Regions from separate parts of the Rouxiella sp. Mn2063 genome, predicted to be linked through region 2. Evidence: predicted binding sites of a transcription regulator. Region 2 holds the regulator's gene; each other region holds the start of a gene.
The links. Region 2 encodes PurR, which represses purine synthesis genes. Its sites were predicted from a motif close to CANGCAAACGTTTGCNTG; they were not measured.

Region 1 (3,287 bases), on a different contig from region 2:
TAAGTGGTGTTTGGCGTAGAACCGAAGCATCCTGATAGCACTGTAGATAAACCATTCGCCAACATCGAACGATGCAGGCCTGGGTCACGCAGCAGGTCTTTTTTAACAATGTTGGCAGTCACTACCAAGTGGCCAACATGCTCGGCAATGACCACCAGCGCCGCAGGCAAAATGGTTAAGATAGCAACCCACTCAAAGCGTGGCGTATAGAAGGTTGGCAAGGCAAACCAGTGCGCCTGCTCAATAGCGCTAACGTTCACCACGCCCATAAAGAAGGAGAGCGCATAACCAACCAGCACGCCGATAAGAATCGGGATAATAGCCAGAAAACCGCGGAACATCACTGAACCTAATACCGTAACGGCCAGTGTTACCATCGAGATAATGACCGTTTTACTATCCGCTGAGCTACCCGCAGCAGGCAGTAAACCGGCCATATTAGCGGCAACCCCCGCCAGCTCAAGCCCGATCACCGCGATAATGGCGCCCATCGCTGCCGGAGGGAACATGACATTTATCCAGCCGATGCCCGCCTTCTTGACGATTAGCGCCACCAGACAAAACAGCAAACCACAAACGATAAACCCGCCTAATGCCACTTCGTATCCCATCGGCAACAGTAAAAGCACCGGTGAAATAAAGGCAAAACTCGACCCCAAATAAGCAGGGATCTTGCCTTTACAGATGAACAGGTACAACAACGTACCCACGCCGTTAAATAACAGCACCGTCGCAGGGTTGATCTTAAATAAAATCGGCACCAGAACGGTGGCGCCAAACATGGCAAACAGATGTTGTAAGCTAAGCGGAATCGTTTGCAATAGCGGTAAACGTTCCTCTACCCCAATAACGCGACGTGTCATATGTAGTTTCCTGTTGATGAAGAGTAATCACTGATATCTGGCGCTCTAAACGGGCCAGTTCATAGCACGCCCCGGCTTTAGCAAGGCAAGGAAACCGGGGCAAAAAAAAGCCGACTCATAAAGTCGGCTAAAAATTATTTGGTACCGAAAATCTTGTCGCCGGCATCGCCGAGGCCAGGAATGATGTATCCGTGCTCATTCAAGCCTTGGTCCACAGAAGCGGTGTAGAGCTCAACATCTGGGTGTGCTTTCTCTAACGCGGCAATACCTTCTGGCGCCGCAACCAGTACCAGCACCTTGATGCTCTGGCAGCCGGCTTTTTTCAGTAAATCGATGGTCGCAATCATTGAGCCGCCGGTTGCCAGCATTGGGTCAACCACCAGCGCCATACGTTCTTCAATATTAGAGACCAGTTTGTGGAAATAAGGCACCGGCTGCATGGTCTGCTCGTCGCGGTACACACCAACAACGCTGATACGTGCGCTTGGTACGTGCTCCAATACCCCTTCCATCATGCCGAGGCCAGCACGCAGGATTGGTACAACAGTAATTTTTTTACCTTTAATTTGTTGTACTTCTACCGGGCCGCACCAGCCTTCGATGGTGACAGTTTCAGTTTCTAAATCAGCGGTGGCTTCATACGTCAATAAACTGCCCACTTCAGAAGCTAATTCGCGAAAGCGTTTAGTGCTGATGTCATTTTCACGCATCAGTCCCAGCTTGTGTTTTACCAGCGGGTGTTTCACCTCAACGATCTTCATTTTTATTTCTCCTAAGGTGGGTGTTGGCTAAAAAAAATCGCGAGATTATAACGCCTTTTTTTTCGAACGCCACCGCCAATAGCCCAACGGATTAGGATCGAGATCAAAGCAAGGGCTAATTTTGATTAAAAAAGACGCTATCAAAGTATTATATACCCAAAATAATTGACGTTGCCTCAAGGCGGCAAGGGAACGCATCCCGATGAGCTTACGCGGGTAAGTGATTCGGGTAAGTGAGCGTAGCCAACGCAGAAGCAACTTCAAGTATGACGGGTATATACGGTGAAATGTTGGTTGTAAGGAATAATGCCACTCGCAAACGTTTGCCTAGACTGCTAGAATTGCCGCGCTTCATTCTACAACCACAAATCGCAAACCGCCGTGGGGAATTCGCAGTGACCGACAAAACCTCTCTCAGCTATAAAGACGCAGGTGTGGATATCGATGCAGGTAACGCATTGGTAGACCGCATTAAAGGTGTAGTAAAACAGACTCGTCGTCCAGAAGTCATGGGCGGACTGGGTGGTTTTGGTGCCCTGTGCGCGCTGCCGCAAAAATATCGTGAACCGATTCTGGTTTCGGGGACCGACGGCGTTGGCACTAAGCTGCGTCTGGCGATGGATTTAAAACGCCACGATACTATCGGTATCGATTTGGTCGCAATGTGCGTCAATGACTTGGTGGTACAAGGCGCTGAGCCTTTGTTCTTCCTCGATTACTTCGCAACCGGCAAACTGGACGTGGATACTGCCGCCAGTGTAATTACCGGTATCGCTGAAGGCTGTAAACAATCTGGATGTGCGCTGGTCGGTGGTGAAACTGCCGAAATGCCAGGCATGTACCACGGCGATGATTACGACGTCGCTGGTTTTTGTGTCGGTGTGGTTGAAAAATCAGAAATTATCGACGGCAGCAAAGTTCAGGATGGCGACGTGCTGATTGCACTAGGTGCAAGTGGCCCACACTCTAACGGCTACTCGCTGGTACGCAAAATTCTGGAAGTCAGCAATACCGATCCGCTGACTACCGACCTGGCAGGTAAACCGCTGGCCGACCACCTGCTTGAACCAACTAAAATCTATGTCAAATCAATCCTTAACCTGATTGAAAACGTAGAAGTTCACGCTATTGCTCACTTGACCGGCGGCGGCTTCTGGGAAAATATCCCGCGCGTACTGCCAGACAATACCCAAGCAGTGATTGATGAATCTAGCTGGAAATGGCCGGACGTGTTCACCTGGTTGCAGCAAGCGGGCAACGTCAGCAGCCACGAAATGTACCGCACCTTTAACTGTGGCGTTGGTATGGTGATTGCACTGCCAGCAGCGCTGGTTGATGAAGCCATTGCGCTGTTGAACGCACAGGGTGAAAAAGCCTGGAAAATCGGTAGTATCAAAGCTTCCGATTCCGAGCAGCGCGTCGTTATTAACTAAATTAAGTCAGCGTTCGGGTTAATCATTTAAGCTTGATAGGTGCAAAGATGAAAAGGATTGTGGTCTTGGTGTCCGGCGCAGGGAGTAATCTCCAAGTGCTGATCGATGCCTGCCAGCAGGGACGTATTGCTGCAAAACTCGTTGCTGTGTTTAGTAACAAAGCCGATGCCTATGCCTTAGAACGCGCACAATCGGCGGGGATCCCCGCCGATTCGTTAGATGCCAAAGCT
Region 2 (3,287 bases):
TGATGAAGCAAGATCACTTATCAAAAAAATGAATGCCACACGTCGCCAATGCCAACAAGTTGCCAACGGTTGGCGAGGAGAACTCAACGTAGCTGTCGATCGTATTGTAAAGCCAGCCAGGCTCCGGCGATTAGTCGTAGACTTTTATCGCGAATTTTCAGATACCGAGCTGATTATACATAATGAAGTCTTTAACGGTGTGTGGGATGCTCTGGTAGATGGTCGTGCAGATGTCGCTATTGGTGCGACACGGGCGGTACCTGCAGGCGGTCGTTTTAACTTTCGCGATATGGGATTTATGGATTGGCATTGTGTCGTCAGCCCAACACACCCATTGGCGGCAATGCCTGGGACACTTCACGACGACAGTCTGCGCCATTATCCTGCATTATGTCTGGAGGACACATCGAGGAATCTTCCCAAACGTGATACCTGGACATTGGATAATCAGCGTCGATTGGTTGTACCTGATTGGACTTGTGCGCTTGATTGTTTGTTCGATGGGTTGTGTGTTGGCATGATGCCAGTGCATATGGTCTCACCCTGGATTGCTCAGAACAAACTAACCGCATTGACCTTAAGTAATACCTTTCCGGAAAGTCCATGCTGTCTAACTTGGGATCAGAACAATCAGTCGCCCGCTCTTGCGTGGCTACTTAACTATTTAGGCGATAGTATTACGCTGAACCAGGAATGGCTGCGTGATAACTAAAAAGGATGCCAGTCTGGCATCCTTAGTGGGGTATTAATGGCAAGCTTAGCGGCGATAATCTCGGTAAGGTCCGTCAGCAACCGAGCGTCGTTCAACCAGCTTAGGCTTAACTTCTATGGTTTGTTGTTCTTCACGTTTATTAATAATACGGTCCAATAGCATCGTAAACGCCATCTCACCTAAGCGTTCTTTCGGCTGATGAATCGTTGTGAGTGGCGGTGAATAATAACGGGCATTGCGCACATTATCATAGCCAATCACTGAAATATCCTGTGGAACCCGTAATCCCATTTCATCAGCGGCACAGATAGCGCCCATTGCCATGACATCACCGCCGCAGAATACTGCGGTAGGACGGTTTTTCTGTGAAAGGATCTGTCGCATCGCCTGATATCCAGATTCTGGCTCAAAGTCGCCTTGAACAATCCATTCGTCGCGTACGGGAATATTGGCCTCTGTCAGCGCTTTAACAAAGCCATTAAAGCGCCCACCACCGGTATTACGATTGAGTTGGCCTGGTATTGCGCCGATATCGCGATGGCCACGCTCGATAAGATAACGTCCTGCCAAATACCCACCGTCAAAGGCGTTATCAATGATGGAGTCGGTGAAATCATTGCGCGATTCGCCCCAATCCATGACCACCATCGGGATAGCGCGGTATTCTTCCAACATGCCAAGCAATTCTGCTGGATATTCAGCACACATTACCAGTAAGCCATCAACACGCTTTTGCGCCAACATGGCGAGGTAAGCACGCTGTTTCTCTAGGTTGTTATGCGAATTGCATAAAATTAGCGTATAGCCTTTGGCAAAACAGCTGTTTTCCACGGCTTCAATAACTTCAGCAAAGTAGGGCGCTTCGCTTGATGTGGCTAATAACCCTATTGATTTGGTGTTGTTGACCTTAAGACTACGGGCGACGGCACTAGGAGAATAATGCAAATCTTTAATAGCAGCCCGCACAGCTTCCTTGGTTTCTTCGGCGACGAAACGTGTTTTATTGATGACGTGCGATACCGTCGTGGTTGAGACGCCAGCACGCTTAGCGACATCTTTAATCGTTGCCATGGAAAAAATAACTCCTGAACCCGCGTGCACTAGCACGTTAGCATTATGTTAATCGTTTGCCTGCGTTTATTTAACTGCGATAATTTCTTTACGCAGCAAAATCGTTTGTATTGATTTCAGCAGAGAACCTGAAAGGGGGCTGAGATAAGCAGCCGTTACATCGCAGGGCGGTAACCGCGAATTTTCTCTTATATTGCGGAAAAGTGGAAGAAAAATTTAAGCTGACTACGAAGATGGCGCTCTTTGTTAGAGATCATAGGAAAATGGTAGCGGCTATGAGAATATATCAATGGCATAATAATTGTATGGCTATTCTTTATGTGGCTACTGGTTGTATGGCCAATGTCTGTTTGGCTCGTTATGATTATAAGTATTCTCGGCGTTCATCATGAAAGGAGGATGTATGGATAGTAATCTAAAAATGTCTTTAATCACCACGGTTTGCGCATTGGCGATGATCTTGATCTTCAGCTTTACTGCGGTGATGCACTGAGTTGGGCGTCGCTAGGCGTTGTTGTTGGCTGACTACTGTACCGATGCCTTAGTTACTTTGCCAATGTAGCACTGACTTCGCCAAAGCAGGGTAGCGATAAAAAATAAGGGAAATCCCTAAATGGGATTTCCCTTATTTTATTATCATTCTCTTGTCGATAACTGTGTGTTCTCAGTTATCACGGAAACACTTCGTTAAATGCTCTTCATCAAAGATGAGCTAACTGACTATTTAACGAATCGTTTTAGGGGTCATGACCCGACGAGCGCCTACGTAATGATCTTGCCAGTAGTTATCCGCAAGGTAACTGATTTTTATGTCTTCACCTGTGCGAGGAGACTGAATAAATTTACCATTACCAAGATAAACACCAACATGGTCTGCGGCACCGCGCTTGGAAATCTTAAAGAATACCAAGTCGCCAGATTCTAACTCACCACGTTTGATTGGCGCTGCATCACGCAGGTGATACATTTCATCGGCCGTGCGAGGCATCTTAATACGCATCAAATCCTTATATGCGTAGTAAACTAAGCCACTACAATCGAAACCAGTATTCGGCGATGTCCCACCCCAGCGGTAAGGTTTTCCGACTTGGTGCATCAATTTGTTCATCGCAGTCAATTTAGCTGTCTGATAGCGTTTTTTATGCGCGGCGCTCATCGCAATCGGCATGCATTTTTCACTTGCCGCTTTATGCTTGTGATGACGACCGTACGCTTTTTTACCCACAGTAGGGCAGGTTACCGCCTCATTCGCTAACGAGTGAGTGATACTCTTAATCTCTTTTTTGTGTCCGTTTTTTTCATGCTTGGCTATGGCCGCCTTTGTAGACGCATGCTTAACCAGCTTGGGGCTGCCAGCTTTCTTACTGTGTGTTGTCGATTTATGGTGCTCATTTACTGCCGCTGATTTTGTTTTCTTAGTACTGCGAGCAACAACTTTTCGCTTTCGTCGTTCTTCAGGTTTTGTCTGATCGACGTGGCTTTTCCGTTGTTCTGCGGAAATACG
Region 3 (3,287 bases), on a different contig from region 2:
CGTCAGCGGCAACCGCCAGCGCTTCTTCCATGGTGTGCGCGATACCAGAACGCGCGGTGCCCAGGCCGATTTTCTTCATCGCTTGGTCAAAACGGCGACGGTCTTCGGCTTTGTCGATGGCGTCGGCCGTCGCACCAATCATAGTGACGCCGAACTCTTCCAGCACACCTTGACGCTCAAGTTCCAGCGCACAGTTCAGTGCCGTTTGGCCACCCATAGTTGGCAGTACCGCGTCAGGGCGCTCTTTTTCAATAATTTTGCGGACCACTTCCCAGTGGATTGGCTCGATGTAGGTTGCATCGGCCATTTCCGGGTCGGTCATGATTGTGGCGGGGTTGGAGTTAACCAAAATAACGCGATAACCCTCTTCACGCAGCGCTTTACAAGCCTGAGCACCGGAATAGTCGAACTCACAAGCCTGACCGATAACTATCGGGCCAGCGCCCAGAATCAGGATGCTTTTTATGTCTGTACGTTTTGGCATTTTTACTCGCTCCTGTTCTTTTACTTGTCGATGTTGCGGTAGGTTTTAATTAGCTCGATAAAGTGATCGAACAACGGCGCAGCATCGTGTGGACCCGGGCTGGCTTCAGGGTGACCCTGGAAGCTAAATGCCGGTTTGTCAGTACGGTGGATCCCTTGCAGAGAGCCATCAAACAGTGATTTATGCGTAGTACGCAGATTCGCAGGAAGGGTCGTTTCATCAACCGCAAAACCGTGGTTTTGAGCGGTGATCATCACACGATTACCATCGAGATCTTTCACTGGGTGGTTGCCACCGTGGTGACCGAATTTCATCTTCAGTGTTTTTGCACCGCTTGCTAACGCCAGCAGTTGGTGTCCCAGGCAGATGCCGAACACCGGGATGTCAGTTTCCAGGAAGGCTTTAATCGCTTCGATTGCGTAATCGCAAGGCTCTGGGTCTCCTGGTCCATTGGACAGGAAAATACCGTCTGGATTAAGCTTCATAACATCAGCAGCAGAGGTTTTTGCCGGTACGACGGTCAAACGACAGCCACGGTCAACCAACATACGCAAGATATTGCGTTTCACGCCATAGTCGTAAGCGACAACATGGAAAGGCAGTTCCTCGGCATTTTTTGCCGCCGGCAGGTCACCTTCCAGTGTCCAGCTCCCTTGCTGCCAGCTGTAAGATTCCGCCGTCGTCACTTCTTTCGCCAAATCCATCCCTTTCAGGCCTGGGAATGCCTGCGCTTTTTCCAGCGCCAGCGCCGCATCAGCGATATCACCGGTAATGATGCATCCGTTCTGAGCCCCTTTTTCGCGCAGCAAACGAGTCAGCTTACGCGTATCAATATCCGCAATAGCAACAATGTTGTGGCGTTTGAGGTAATCAGAGAGGTTTTCTTCATTACGGTAGTTGCTGGCAATCAGAGGAAGATCGCGAATAACCAGGCCTTGGGCGTGTACTGCAGAGGATTCTTCATCAGCGGCGTTAGTGCCGACATTACCGATATGGGGATAAGTAAGAGTAACAATTTGGCGAGAGTAGGAAGGATCAGTGAGGATTTCTTGATAACCGGTCATTGACGTATTAAAGACCACTTCCCCCACTGCCGACCCTTCTGCCCCAATGGCACGACCGTGGAATTGGGTTCCGTCTTCCAGAACCAATAACGCTGACTTTATCAAAGCATCCTCCAGGAATAATCAATCACAATATTTGCATATTAATTCAGATAAGAAGATCTAAATCAATGCAAAAATCGCCCGCAGAGCTGATTTTTGGCAAATTGCGCGCATTCTAATGATGAGCGATCGGTTTGTCTATCAAAAGCACCAATATTTTACTGACTTTCGCTCAACTCAACTCAATCTACTAGTAATCAGCATGAAAACATAGAATAAGTAGGGGGTGGTAAACGTTTGCGAAGAGATTTACCTGAAATACTCGGGTGAATAGGGGGTAAAAAGGATATTACGAAATGAGGCGGTTACTTTACATACAATAACACAATGAAAAACAGATAAAATACAACAAAATAGCGGTTATAGAAAAAATAATAATATTATCGTCTATTTTTACAATAAAAAAATTGGGAGTTAAAATTACCCCCAATTTATCAAAACATTATGACAAAATGAGCACACCACAAAAATTAATAAAAACTATAAATCATCTAATCCAAGCACATCACGCATATCATAAAGACCACTTTTATGTAGCTCCAACCATTTTGCCGCTTTAACTGCTCCTTTAGCGAAGGTCATACGGCTAGAAGCCTTGTGCGTAATCTCAACACGCTCACCAATATCTGCAAACATCGCCGTATGCTCACCAACGATGTCACCAGCTCGTACGGTAGCGAAACCAATACTTTTAGGGTCGCGTTCACCGGTATAGCCTTCTCGGGCATAGACTGCGCAATCTTTAAGGTCGCGACCTAATGCCCCAGCGATAGCTTCTCCCATTGCCAATGCAGTACCGGAAGGAGCATCAACTTTATGGCGATGGTGAGCCTCAACAATTTCAATATCTGTGTAATCACCCATGATTTGAGCCGCTTTTTCTAACAGTTTGAGGACTAAATTGACCCCAACACTGAAATTAGCGGCAAATACGACAGGAATGCTCTCAGCGGCTTGCTTAATCGCGGCTTTACCTGCGTCATCAAAGCCCGTGGTACCAATAACGATGCCTTTACCGTGTTGACGGCAAAACGCCAAATAGTCGAGCGTGCCTTCAGGGCGGGTGAAATCAATCAGGATATCAAAATCATCGACAACAGCCTCAAGACTGTCAGCTACGCGTACATTCAGCTTACCAACACCCGCCAACTCACCGGCATCCGTTCCCACCAGAGATGAGCCAGAACGTTGTACCGCGGCACCTAACACTATGCCCTCGCCTTCAACGACGGCCTGAATCAGCTGCCGGCCCATGCGGCCACTCGAACCGACGATCGCGATACGGAGATCAGCGTTACTCATAATTTCTCTCTTTATTAATAAGGTCTGTCGTAAACAGAATCAGGTTAAACGACCTGGGTTTATCCAAGCCAGTGATATTGCCGCATAATTAGAAAATTATGATATAGCGGCGCTGGTATCAATAAAATCTATCCTCGTTCAGTTGCTATCAACAGAAGATCACATCATCAACCCATTGTTTTTCTCTGCATAATCATTCACTCAGGTGAATAACTCAAACAACCAGCGTATCGTCGTTTTTTTGAACGCCTTGATTGAGTGCTTTTCAACCAAGTTTTATGAATAATTTATGACTTGGGTTGATTAAAAAAATAATTATGCTAATAAATAGCAAG

Region 1: purM (phosphoribosylformylglycinamidine cyclo-ligase) is a predicted target of PurR. The motif match lies at 1,937-1,954, and genes of this name have one in related genera.
Region 3: carA (glutamine-hydrolyzing carbamoyl-phosphate synthase small subunit) is a predicted target of PurR. The motif match lies at 1,877-1,894, and genes of this name have one in related genera.

Annotation. Positions count from the first base shown of each region.
Region 1 covers NZ_JBMOUD010000010.1:122,301-125,587, reverse strand. Annotated here, with positions in the region: gene uraA (uracil permease) at 1-863, opposite strand, end outside; gene upp (uracil phosphoribosyltransferase) at 998-1,624, opposite strand; gene purM (phosphoribosylformylglycinamidine cyclo-ligase) at 2,020-3,057, shown strand; gene purN (phosphoribosylglycinamide formyltransferase) at 3,105-3,287, shown strand, end outside.
Region 2 covers NZ_JBMOUD010000003.1:396,347-399,633, forward strand. Annotated here, with positions in the region: gene punR (DNA-binding transcriptional activator PunR) at 1-712, shown strand, start outside; gene purR (HTH-type transcriptional repressor PurR) at 758-1,783, opposite strand; gene ACL9RG_RS07255 (YnhF family membrane protein) at 2,187-2,276, shown strand; gene ACL9RG_RS07260 (C40 family peptidase) at 2,508-3,287, opposite strand, start outside.
Region 3 covers NZ_JBMOUD010000005.1:203,610-206,896, forward strand. Annotated here, with positions in the region: gene carB (carbamoyl-phosphate synthase large subunit) at 1-484, opposite strand, end outside; gene carA (glutamine-hydrolyzing carbamoyl-phosphate synthase small subunit) at 505-1,653, opposite strand; gene dapB (4-hydroxy-tetrahydrodipicolinate reductase) at 2,131-2,952, opposite strand.